Regions from separate parts of the Dorea acetigenes genome, predicted to be linked through region 1. Evidence: predicted binding sites of a transcription regulator. Region 1 holds the regulator's gene; the other holds the start of a gene.
What was found. Region 1 encodes Rex, which represses fermentation and respiration genes when NADH is low (regulators of the CRP and FNR family bind a similar motif). Its sites were predicted from a motif close to ATTGTTAANTANTTAACAAT; they were not measured.

Region 2: OCV99_RS10610 (phosphoenolpyruvate carboxykinase (ATP)) is a predicted target of Rex. The motif match lies at 2,249-2,268, and genes of this name have one in related genera.

What each region holds. Positions count from the first base shown of each region.
Region 1 covers NZ_JAOQJU010000002.1:143,858-149,950, reverse strand. Annotated here, with positions in the region: gene OCV99_RS03130 (GntR family transcriptional regulator) at 1-330, shown strand, start outside; gene OCV99_RS03125 (NADP-dependent isocitrate dehydrogenase) at 360-1,556, shown strand; gene OCV99_RS03120 (S-layer homology domain-containing protein) at 1,589-2,296, shown strand; gene abc-f (ribosomal protection-like ABC-F family protein) at 2,351-4,270, opposite strand; gene OCV99_RS03110 (redox-sensing transcriptional repressor Rex) at 4,417-5,067, shown strand; gene OCV99_RS03105 (NAD(P)H-hydrate dehydratase) at 5,170-6,093, shown strand, end outside.
Region 2 covers NZ_JAOQJU010000012.1:36,630-42,722, reverse strand. Annotated here, with positions in the region: gene thrC (threonine synthase) at 1-1,398, shown strand, start outside; gene OCV99_RS10620 (hypothetical protein) at 1,411-1,758, shown strand; gene cdd (cytidine deaminase) at 1,770-2,204, shown strand; gene OCV99_RS10610 (phosphoenolpyruvate carboxykinase (ATP)) at 2,322-4,019, shown strand; RNA gene ssrS (6S RNA) at 4,110-4,293, shown strand; gene OCV99_RS10600 (metallophosphoesterase) at 4,354-5,553, shown strand; gene OCV99_RS10595 (SpoIID/LytB domain-containing protein) at 5,601-6,093, shown strand, end outside.

The sequences.
Region 1 (6,093 bases):
TTGGAAGAAATTATTTTGCTTTCAGAATTTCATTTAAAAAAAGCAAGTAGCGGGAAGGCCAAACAAGTATCAGAACTTGACGGAAAATTTCATAAAGTCTTGTATATAGCATCAAATAGCCGTATACTGGAACATGTATTATCCGATTTCCATAAATATGTGCAGGTGGCAAGAACCATGTCTGTTGGTGCAGAGAGCCGCGCCGAAAAATCTATAGCAGAACACAGAGACATTTTGGAGGCGATAAAAAGCAAAGATGCAGATCTGGCAGAGCGGCTTGCGAATGAACATATTATGAGGGTTATGGAAAATCTTCATATAGAAGAGTAGTGTAAATAAAACAAAAAGGAGTGTAAGCGATGGCAAAAATTAAAATGACGACACCAATCGTAGAGATGGATGGAGACGAGATGACAAGAATCCTTTGGAAGATGATTAAAGAAAATCTTCTGGAGCCATTTATTGAGTTGAATACAGAGTATTATGATTTGGGTCTGGAGAACAGGAATGCAACGGATGATCAGGTGACGGTAGATTCTGCCAATGCAACGAAAAAGTATAAGGTGGCGGTAAAATGCGCGACAATCACACCAAATGCCGCACGTATGACAGAATATGACCTGAAGGAGATGTGGAAGAGTCCGAATGGCACGATCCGTGCGATTCTTGATGGAACTGTGTTCCGCGCCCCGATTGTGGTAAAGGGAATTGAACCGTGCGTAAAAAATTGGAAGAAGCCTATCACTATTGCAAGACATGCCTATGGTGATGTATATAAGGGATCGGAAATGAAAATTCCGGGAGCAGGAAAGGTGGAGCTGGTTTATACTGCTGAGGATGGCTCAGAGACAAGAGAGCTGGTACATAATTTTGATGGAGTCGGGATTGTGCAGGGAATGCATAATATCAACCGTTCTATTGAAAGCTTTGCAAGAAGCTGCTTTAATTATGCCCTGGATACCAAACAGGATCTTTGGTTTGCAACGAAAGATACAATTTCTAAAAAATATGACCATACATTCAAAGATATTTTCCAGGAAATCTTTGATGCAGAATATAAAGAGAAGTTTGAGCATGCCGGAATTACTTATTTTTATACTTTGATTGATGATGCAGTTGCCCGCGTTATGAAGTCCGAGGGCGGTTATATCTGGGCATGTAAGAATTACGACGGAGACGTGATGAGTGATATGGTATCCTCTGCTTTCGGTTCACTGGCAATGATGACCTCTGTTCTGGTATCGCCGGACGGATATTATGAGTATGAGGCGGCGCACGGAACCGTACAGCGTCATTATTACAAGCATCTGAAGGGGGAAGAGACATCAACTAACTCAGTGGCAACCATTTTTGCATGGACAGGAGCGCTTAGAAAACGTGGAGAGCTGGATGGCAATGAAGAACTGATGGCATTTGCTGATAAGCTTGAGAAAGCAACAATTGAAACAATTGAAGATGGTAAAATGACAAAAGATCTGGCGCTGATTACAACGATTGAGAATCCGACAGTGCTTAACAGTGAAGCGTTTATCAAAGCAATTGCAGAGAGGTTGTAATGATATAATTTCATACTTAAAGGGGGATTATTGTGAAAAAGAAAATAGTGAGGGCTGTGGCTCTTGTATTGGTATGCAGCATGATGGTACTGCCGGTTTCCGCAGCAGAAATGACGGAAGAAGCAGTAAATGCGGTAGGCGGAGAAGTTATTGAGCTTAGTGAGGAAGAATCACTCTATGATTTTCCGTATGTCGATGTAGATGAAAATGAATGGTTTGCGCTGGAAGCCTATGTTATGTATGAAACCGGGCTGATGATGGGAAAAGACACTGAGCATTTTGCCCCATATGAGCCACTGGCGCGCGCTCAGTTTGCAATGATTATCTGGAGAACCGTCGGCGAACCGGATATTCCGTATGATGAGATTTTTCCGGATGTACCGGATGGGACATGGTATACCCGGGCTGTTCTTGCAGCATATGGACTTAATATAATTACAGGTTATTCAGATACCGGATATTTTGGACCGAGCGACTACATTACCAGGGAACAGATGGCTACAATGATGTACCGTCTTGCGATTACAGCAGAGCTGGATGTAAGTGCAAGATCGGATTTCGGTAATTTTGTTGATGGAGAAAGTGTAAGTTCTTTTGCACAGGATGCAATGTCATGGGCAGTTGCCAGAGGGATCATTACGGGAAAGGATAGCGGTACGAGGCTTGACCCGCAAGGAAGTACCAGCCGTGCGGAAACGGCAGTTATTTTGACAAGATTCTTCTTAAGTTATGGTGAGTAAATAAAAGGAAACAGGGAGCGAAAGTACGTGTTTTTGCTCCCTGTTTCTTCTTAATTATTCAGCCAAAGATTCCCAGCGTTCATAGAGTGTTTCCAGTTCCAGAGCAATTTGGGATTTTTCTTTTGAAAGCTCCTGGCATTTTACAGAATTGGTATAAATTTCTTCCCGGGTCATAAGCTCGTCAATCTCAGCATCCCGTTCTTCCAGTTCGCTGATATGGTTTTCTGTTTTTTTCAAATCGTTTAAGCGCTTTCGTTCTTTAGCCTGCGCTTCTTTCTGCTCCTGCCAGCTGAGTTTAGAATCGGATACCGTTTCTTTTGCAGAAATGGAAATCTCTGCATTAGGAACACCGGCGTAAGCAGCGGTCAGGGTTTCTTTCTTTTCTAAATAATAATCGTAATTTCCGATATAATTTACAAACTTATGATTTATAAGTTCCAAGATTCTGGTAGCTGTTTGATTAATAAAATACCTGTCATGGGATACAAAGAGTACTGTTCCGGTATAATTGTTCAACGCTTTTTCCAGAATTTCTTTGGAGGTAATATCCAGATGGTTGGTCGGCTCGTCCAGAATCAGGAAATTTGCTTCTGACAGCATTAGTTTTGCCAGAGAGACACGTCCACGCTCTCCGCCGCTTAAATCAGAGATCTGTTTGAATACATCGTCGCCGGTGAATAAAAAGGCGGCCAGAATGTTGCGGATTCTGGTATTGGTGAGAGTGGGATAGGCATCTGATATTTCTTCAAAAATAGTCTTCTCCATGTGAAGTACATGATGTTCCTGATCGTAATATCCTATCTTGACATTGGTTCCCAGCGTAAAGGTTCCTGTATCCGCGGGAAGGACTTCGTTTAAAATCTTAAGAAGCGTTGTTTTACCTGTTCCGTTATCGCCGATAATCGCAACATGTTCGCCGCGTTTGATGTCAAAGTTTATGTCGGAAAACAGGGTTTGCGAGGAAAATGCTTTGCTTAAATGTTCTACAGTCAGAACATCGTTTCCGCTGGTGCAGGAGGGCTCTAAAGTCAGATGAATCTCACTGTGAATTTCGGCAGGTTTTTCCACAGGCGTTATTTTATTCAGCATTTTTTCCCGGCTTTCTGCTCGTTTAATGGATTTTTCCCGGTTGAAGGAACGTAATTTTTCGATGACAGCTTCCTGGTGTTTGATTTCCTGCTGTTGGTTTAAATATTCTTTTAATTTTGCATTCCGGATCTGTTCTTTTTTTTCGGCGTAAGCAGTATAGTTGCCGAGGAATGTCATAAGCCTTCCAGACTCGATTTCAATAACTTTTGTGACGACTCTGTTCAGAAAATAACGGTCATGAGATACAATCAAAACTGCTCCTGGATAGTTAAGCAAATAATTTTCCAGCCATGCAATAGAGTTTAAGTCCAGGTGGTTGGTGGGTTCATCCAGAAGCAGAACATCGGGTTTTGTGAGAAGCAGCTTTCCCAGCGCTACCCGTGTTTTCTGACCTCCGGAAAGTGTATCGACGGATTTATTAAATTCTGATTCGTGAAAGCCAAGTCCTTTTAAAACACCTGTAATCTCACTTTCGTATGCATATCCGTTTTCACGTTCAAAGCGGTCTGTCAGACGGTGGTAGGCGGCAAGGCGGTTTTCCAGTTCCTGACCGGCCAGAGTTTTCAATTCCAACTCAATGCTTCGGATTTGTTTTTCCATTTTAATAATATTTGCTTTTGCAGTCTTTACTTCTTCGTATATGGTATGTCCGTTTGTGACTTCCTGATGCTGGGAGAGATATCCCAGAGTTTTGCCCTTGGCAAGGGTAACAGTCCCGGCGTCCAGGGAAAGTTCCCCCACAATCATTTTGAGGATTGTGGATTTCCCTGCACCATTTAATCCTACCAGGGCGGCTTTTTCGTGTTCTTCTATATGAAAAGAGCCATGTTCGACAATAACTTCTTCTCCAAATGCTTTTTTAATGTCATGGCAAGCTAAAATCATAGTATAACCTCCGTAAATTCTTCCACTTCATTATACAAAAAACAAAAGAAATTACAACTAAAGTAGAAAGATTTTTATCAAAAGTTTGACATTAATTAAACAATTCTATATAATATCTCTAGAATGTAATCGGGAAGGTGAGACTAGTGGAAGAAAGAGAGATCTCTCAGGCAGTGATACGAAGACTCCCCAGATATTATCGTTATCTTGGAGAACTGTTGGAAAATGGAGTGGAGCGTATTTCCTCCAATGATTTGAGCAAGAGAATGAAAGTTACGGCATCTCAGATCAGACAGGATCTGAATAACTTTGGCGGATTTGGCCAGCAGGGATATGGATATAATGTGAAATATTTGTATACGGAGATTGGTAAGATACTCGGGTTGGAGCAGCATCATAATATTATTATTATCGGGGCAGGTAATCTTGGACAGGCGTTAGCGAATTATGCAGATTTTGAGAAACGAGGCTTCATTCTGAAGGGGATTTTTGATGTTAATCCGACTTTGGCAGATGTATCAATCCGCGGTGTTCCGGTTCGGATGATGGATGAATTGGAACAGTTTGTCAGAGAGAATGATATAGAGATCGGTGTGCTGACGATTCCCAAGACAAAGGCAGTTGAAGTGGCGAATAACCTGGTGAATAATGGTGTTCGGGCAATTTGGAATTTTGCTCACATTGATTTGAATCTTCCTGAAAATGTGATTGTTGAAAATGTGCATTTATCAGAAAGTCTGATGCGGCTGTCTTATAATATCAGCCGGTATCATGAAGAACATAAAGAAAGTAAGTAAAAAGACATTGCGGCGTGTATGGAAGGCCTGTATAACGGGCTTTTTTTACACGTTGTTTTGTATAACGGACATTGTCATAAAATAGTCGAAGAAGGTGGAAGAATGATATATTTTCCAGATGCAGGGCAGATGAAGGCGGCGGACAGATACACCATTGATGTGTTGGGAATTCCATCGCTGGAACTTATGGAAAGAGCGGCGGAAAGTTGTGTACAGATTATGGAGGCGGAAGGCATTGACTTGTCGAAAATATGCGTGATATGCGGATCGGGAAATAACGGCGGAGACGGATTCGCCATTGCACGGATGCTGAAGGAGAAGAAGTTGGATGTGGAGCTTGTCTTTATCGGAAAGGAAGTTAGCTGTACGGAGGAAACCAGGAGGCAGATGCAGTTATTTCAGAAAGTTGGCGGAAGAATAAGCAACACTTATGAAGAGAAAGAATATAGTGTAATAGTAGATGCAATATTTGGTGTAGGCCTCAGCAGACCGATTGAAGGGAAATATTTCGAGATTATAGAATCTTTGAACCGCTCTAAAGCTGTGAGAGTGGCTGTAGATATTCCTTCTGGCATATCAGCAGATACAGGATGTGTGATGGGAACGGCTGTTCGCGCGGATCTGACGGTTACTTTCCAGAAAAGGAAACTTGGTCTTATCTTTTATCCCGGATGTGAGTATGCAGGAAGAGTGTTTATTGCCGATATTGGAATTTGCACAGAGAAAATGGAAGAGGATGCAGAGACTGTGTTTTCTTATGAGCCTTCACTGTTTTCAGAACTCTTGCCGGAACGAAAACCGGATTCTCATAAAGGAACTTATGGAAAAGTGCTGATTATTGCAGGGAGTAAGGGAATGGCCGGAGCTGCGTACTTGAATGCATTGTCCGCTTATCGGACAGGTGCCGGGCTGGTTCAGATTTATACGGTGGAAGAGAACAGAATGATTCTGCAGCAGCTTTTGCCAGAAGCAATTATTACGGCATATGATTCTTATGATGAAGAGGAAGTACGAGGGCTTCTGACG
Region 2 (6,093 bases), on a different contig from region 1:
TTTGTGCCGGTGAGCCTGCCAAAGCTTTCCGTATCTCTGGAGGAACTGAAAGATATGAACTATCAGGAGACTGCCTATGCGGTTATGAAGGAGCTTTTTACGGATTTTACGGAAGAAGAATTAAAAGAGTGTATAGAAAAGGCGTATGACAGTAAGTTCGATACCGAAGAGATCGCTCCCCTTGTGAAGGTAGATAACACCTATTATCTGGAATTGTTCCACGGAGCGACGATTGCATTTAAGGATATGGCGTTGTCCATTCTGCCCCATCTTCTTACCACTTCTGCAAAGAAGAACCATGCAGAGAACGAGATTGTGATTCTTACTGCTACATCCGGCGATACGGGCAAAGCTGCCCTGGCAGGCTTTGCTGATGTAGAAGGGACCAGAATTATTGTATTCTATCCCAAGGATGGCGTCAGCAGAGTGCAGGAACTGCAGATGGTGACGCAGAAAGGAAAGAATGTAGATGTGGTTGCCATTCACGGGAACTTTGACAATGCGCAGAGCGGCGTGAAAGCAATGTTTGAGAATAAAGAGCTGGCGAAAGAGCTGGCGGAACATGGATATCAGTTCTCTTCTGCCAATTCTATTAATATCGGGCGTCTGGTTCCGCAGGTGGCATACTATGTATACGCTTATGCGAAACTTCTGAAGAACGGCGAGATTGAGAATGGCGAGAAGATGAATGTAGTAGTTCCGACCGGCAACTTTGGGAATATTCTGGCTGCATATTATGCGAAGCATATGGGAGTGCCGATTCAGAAATTAATCTGTGCGTCGAATGAAAATAAAGTGCTTTTTGATTTCTTTGAGACAGGAACTTATGATAAGAACCGCGAATTTGTGCTTACTACTTCCCCATCTATGGATATTCTGATATCCAGTAATCTGGAGCGTTTGATTTATCTTATTTCCGGCTGCGACGCCGGGAAGACGGCAGAGCTGATGCAGGCGCTGAAGACGGATGGAACATATGAGATTACAGAAGATATGAGAGAAAGACTTGCGGATTTTGCGGCGGGTTATGCGACAGAAGCGCAGACAGCACAGGCAATCCATGATACGTACCATAAGACAGGGTATGTAATGGATACCCATACGGCGGTGGCATCCTATGTCTGTGAGGAATACCGCAGAACGAGCGGCGATGAGACAAAGTGTGTGATTGCATCTACGGCAAGTCCGTACAAGTTCGTAAAGAGTGTTATGACGGCTGTTGATGAGAAATATGCGGATGCAGGTGAATTTGATCTGCTGCCTGAACTGCAGCGTGTGTCCGGGACAGAGATGCCGAATGCAGTGAGAGAAATCCTTCACGCAGAAGTTCTGCATACTTTGGAATGCGATGTGGATAAAATGGAAGAAACGGTAAAAGGTATTCTGAAGATAAAATAAGGGAGGATGTCTATGGAAACGGGAAGTTTATTTGCCTTTATAGGGATTGGAGCAGGGGTTTATTGCCTTTCTTCTTTTATTATGATGGTGACGAAGCATAAGATTGACAGTACCATTATTATGCCGAAGGGGGCAGAGTATAAGCAATGCAAAGACATTGACGGATATGTGAAGGAGATGTCGATGCCGCTTCTTCTTTTGACGATTGTTCTTTTACTCTCCGGTGTGTGTGAGGTGATAAATGCTTATTATATGCCGCTTGGAATTCTTATTTTTATTATGAATCTGATTGTGATTGTGACGCTCCTTCTGTACGCATATGTGGCCAGGAAGATTAATCGGAAGCACTATGGGATTTGAGGAGCGCTGTAATGAATGAAAGGAAAGCAGCCGTGGAGATGGGCGCAGAAGAGGCAAAAGCGCTTTGGGAGCAGGCGGTGAAGGCAAGAGAACAGTCCTATAGCCCTTATTCCGGATATCAGGTGGGAGCTGCGCTATTATGTGACGACGGTCAGGTCTTTGGCGGATGTAATATAGAAAACAGCGCTTTTGGACCGACCAACTGTGCAGAACGTACCGCTTTTTTTACGGCCGTGGCGGCAGGATGCAGGAATTTTGCGGCGATTGCTATTGCCGGAGGCAGGAAGAGATTAGAGAAGTGTTATCCCTGCGGCGTGTGCCGTCAAGTGATGGCGGAATTTTGTGACCCGGAACGGTTCTTAATTATATGTGGAGAAGACAGGGAGTGCCTGGAAATATTTCGTTTAAGTGAATTACTGCCGAAAGGTTTCAAAATGCAGGATTAGGTTTTTAATCCTGCATTTTTATGTGCCGGGAAGCTGGTTAAAAAATTGTTAAAGTATTGACTTTTGACAGGAAAAATGAGATAATAAACCAAATTCGGATTTTAAGGAGGAATAAGCATGTCAACAAAAGCGAATTATCCAATCAGCGAAATTGGAAAAGGCAAACCAGGATTTTCAAAAACTCGTTCCATTATTGAAGCGGCGTTTTATGGAAACAATGTTGTTAAGGTAGAAACTTTAAAAGAGGCATATAACCTGGCAAAGAATTCTCCGGGTACGATTGTAACAGATATGCCTGTATATAGAGGAGAAGAATTTGGACTGGATGCTGATGCGAAGGTTCTGTTATTTAATGACGGTGCTATCACAGGACGTTATGCTACGGCACGCCGTATTGCAGGAGAGCCGGGAGTAGACTGCGACGCTCTTGACAAGGTTGCGATGGATGCTGTTTATAAGTCACGCTGGAAAAAGATGTACCACGCAACAGTATTTGCAGGACTTGATCCGGAATTTATGGTTAAGTGCCATCTGTTAATTCCGGAAGGTGAAGAAAATATTATGTATAACTGGATGCTGAATTTCCAGTATATGTCTGATGAATATGTAAAGATGTATAAGGAATCTCAGCCGGTTGGAGATGGAAAAGAGGCAGATATCTATATCTTCTCTGATCCGCAGTGGATTCCGGAAGAAGCTCCGGGAGTAAGCTTTGACTGCTTAAGTGATCCGGCAAAGAAGACTCTTTGCTATTTCAATACAGAAACGAACTGTGCATGCATCCTTGGTATGAGATACTTCGGAGAGCACAAAAAGGGAACTCTTACTATGGTATGGGCAATTGCTAACCGTAACGGATATGCTTCCTGCCATGGCGGACAGAAAGAGTACTTACTGCCAGACGGAACAAAATATGTTGCATCTGTATACGGACTTTCCGGTTCCGGTAAATCTACTCTTACACATGCAAAACATGGCGGAAAATATGAGATTAAAGTGCTTCATGACGATGCATTTATCATTAATACGGATACTTGTGCATCTATTGCAATTGAGCCTACTTATTTCGATAAGACGGCTGATTATCCGACAGGATGCCCGGACAATCAGTATCTGCTGACAGCTCAGAACTGCTCTGCTACACTGGATGAGGACGGCAAGGTTCAGTTAGTAACAGAGGATATCAGAAATGGTAACGGACGTGCTATCAAGTCTAAATTATGGTCTCCGAACCGTGTAGATAAGATTGACGCTCCTGTAAATGCTATCTTCTGGATTATGAAAGATCCTACCATTCCGCCGGTAGTTAAACTGAAAGGAGCTGCACTTGCATCTGTTATGGGAGCGACACTTGCTACCAAGCGTTCTTCCGCAGAGAGACTTGCTCCTGGTGTAGACCCGAACAAACTGGTTGTTGTTCCTTATGCAAATCCATTCAGAACCTATCCTCTGGCAAATGACTATGAGAAGTTCAAAAAGCTGGTTGAAGAGAAGAATGTAGACTGCTATATCGTTAATACAGGTGATTTCATGGGCAAGAAGGTTCAGCCAAAGGATACGCTTGGCGTTCTGGAAGCAATTGTTGAGAAGAGAGCAGATTTCCATCAGTGGGGACCGTTCTCTGATATCGAGATCATGGATTGGGAAGGATTTGTTCCGGATATGAACGATGCAGAATATACTTCTCAGTTAAAGGCTCGTATGCAGGATCGTGTAAATGAAGTAGAAGCATTCGCTGTAGAAAAAGGCGGATATGACAAACTTCCGGACGAGGCTGTAGAAGCGCTGAAGAAGCTGGTTGCAGAATTAGATTAGTTTTATATAAAATTCTGGAGAAATGTGCCATTCTTAAGAATGGCACATTTTTGTTGAAAAACGTGGCATAATAGGGTATAATAAGTTTTAGAAAACCTGAGATGTACGACAACTCCTGTAATTTTGAACCTACAAAACTTTAAACGGGACTCCTATATCTCTGTAATATGTCAGGCCTCCGAGTTACGCAGGGGAAGACAGAAAAGCAGATGCGGACACCCACCTGGCTACGGCTAGGAGTCAAAATACAGGAACCGGCATTTTCGGGTATCAACAAAAGATAAAGGGCAGCCTGAGATGGCTGCCTTTGTTTTACCTATATGCAGGAGGGCTTATGATTGCATTTTATTTATCGCCAGTATACATTCTGGTAAATATCTATATTATCCGGTGGATGATAAGATGGATGGGAACATGCAGCCATCTTTTTCAAAAAATATGGACACAGGTATCGGTGGTGGTTCTGTATACATTTTTTGCCAGTGCGATACTGGTGGGATTTTTACTGCCGGAAGGGAAAGCGCGGCGTATTATGAAATTAATCGGCAACTATTGGCTCGGCGTCATGCTGTACGTGGTTTTAACGGTAGTGGTTGTGGATTTGGGAAGGATTCTTTTGCGCCATTGCAAATGGGTGAATCAGGGAATTCTGCGTGCTGAGAGGACATTTGTTGTTACCGGGGCAATTTGTATTGTGATTATTATGGCAGTCAGTATCTGGGGTGTGGTTCATGCAGGGAGGATACATACGACAAAATATGAAGTAACGGTAGATAAGGATGCAGGTAAGGTAGAAAATTTACATATCGTTTTGGCGGCGGATCTGCATCTGGGCTATAACGTGGGATGCTATCAGATGAAGAAGATGGTAGATAAGATCAATAGACAGGAACCGGATTTGGTGGTGATTGCCGGAGATATTTTTGATAATGAATATGAGGCTCTCGACAATCCGGACAGACTGGCGTCTATTTTAAGAGGAATTAAAAGTAAATACGGGGTGTACGCCTGCTACGGCAATCATGACATACAGGAAAAAATACTGGCAGGATTCACATTTGGAAATAAGAATGAGAAAAAAGTCAGCGACGTAAGAATGGATGAATTTCTGGAAGATGCCAATATCCGGCTTTTACAGGATGAATATGTGTTGATTGATGACAGCTTTTATTTATATGGACGTCCGGATGCCAAAAAGCCGGGAAGAGGGATTGACATAAGGAAGACTCCGAAGGAGATTATGGAAAAGCTGGACAGCAGAAAGCCGGTAATTGTGCTGGATCACGAGCCAAGCGAATTGAAAGAATTGTCTGAAGCGGGAGTGGATATAGATCTGTGCGGACATACTCATGATGGACAGATGTTCCCGGGAAATCTGGTGACGAAGCTGTTCTGGGAGAATTCCTGCGGTTATCTGAAGAAGGGGGAGATGCACAATATTGTGACGTCAGGGATAGGATTGTTCGGACCGAATATGAGAGTGGGAACGAAGGCGGAAATTTGCTCCGTCAAGGTTCATTTCGGTTCTATTTAACAGAACAATACATAGATTAGAGACAAAGACGGACAAGAGGTGTTTGGGTGAAAAACGGGGAAGTATATGGAAGTTATCTTGTGACGATTCTTGTTGTTGCTATTTTGAGTGTGGGGCTGATGCATATGCTCCAAGGAGGAGAAGAAAGCCGGGATTCTATTGTGGGAAATGAAAAGACGGACAGCGGCAGAACGGATGGAAGTTCCGGGGAGAATGGGAATCCGGACGGGACAGCCGGGGGAAATGCAGGGACACAGACATCTGTAAATCCTACGGTCAGAGTGGTCTTGATGTCTACCGGATATCAGGAGATTGTGCATCCGGAAGTACGGATAGCTGCATCGTCCGGGCTTCATATTACATACGGCGGACAGACGGAAGAGTGGCAGGCCGGGGAGGTGCTGACAGTCCGGCCGGATGACGCCAGGTTTGCCGCCGGAAATATCCGGGTTACAGCAGCAGGGCAGGGCGATGAGATTCAGGTGTACCAGATAGAGCGGGGGTACGGAAATCCCTGTTATGCAGGGACGTTGGAGCTTC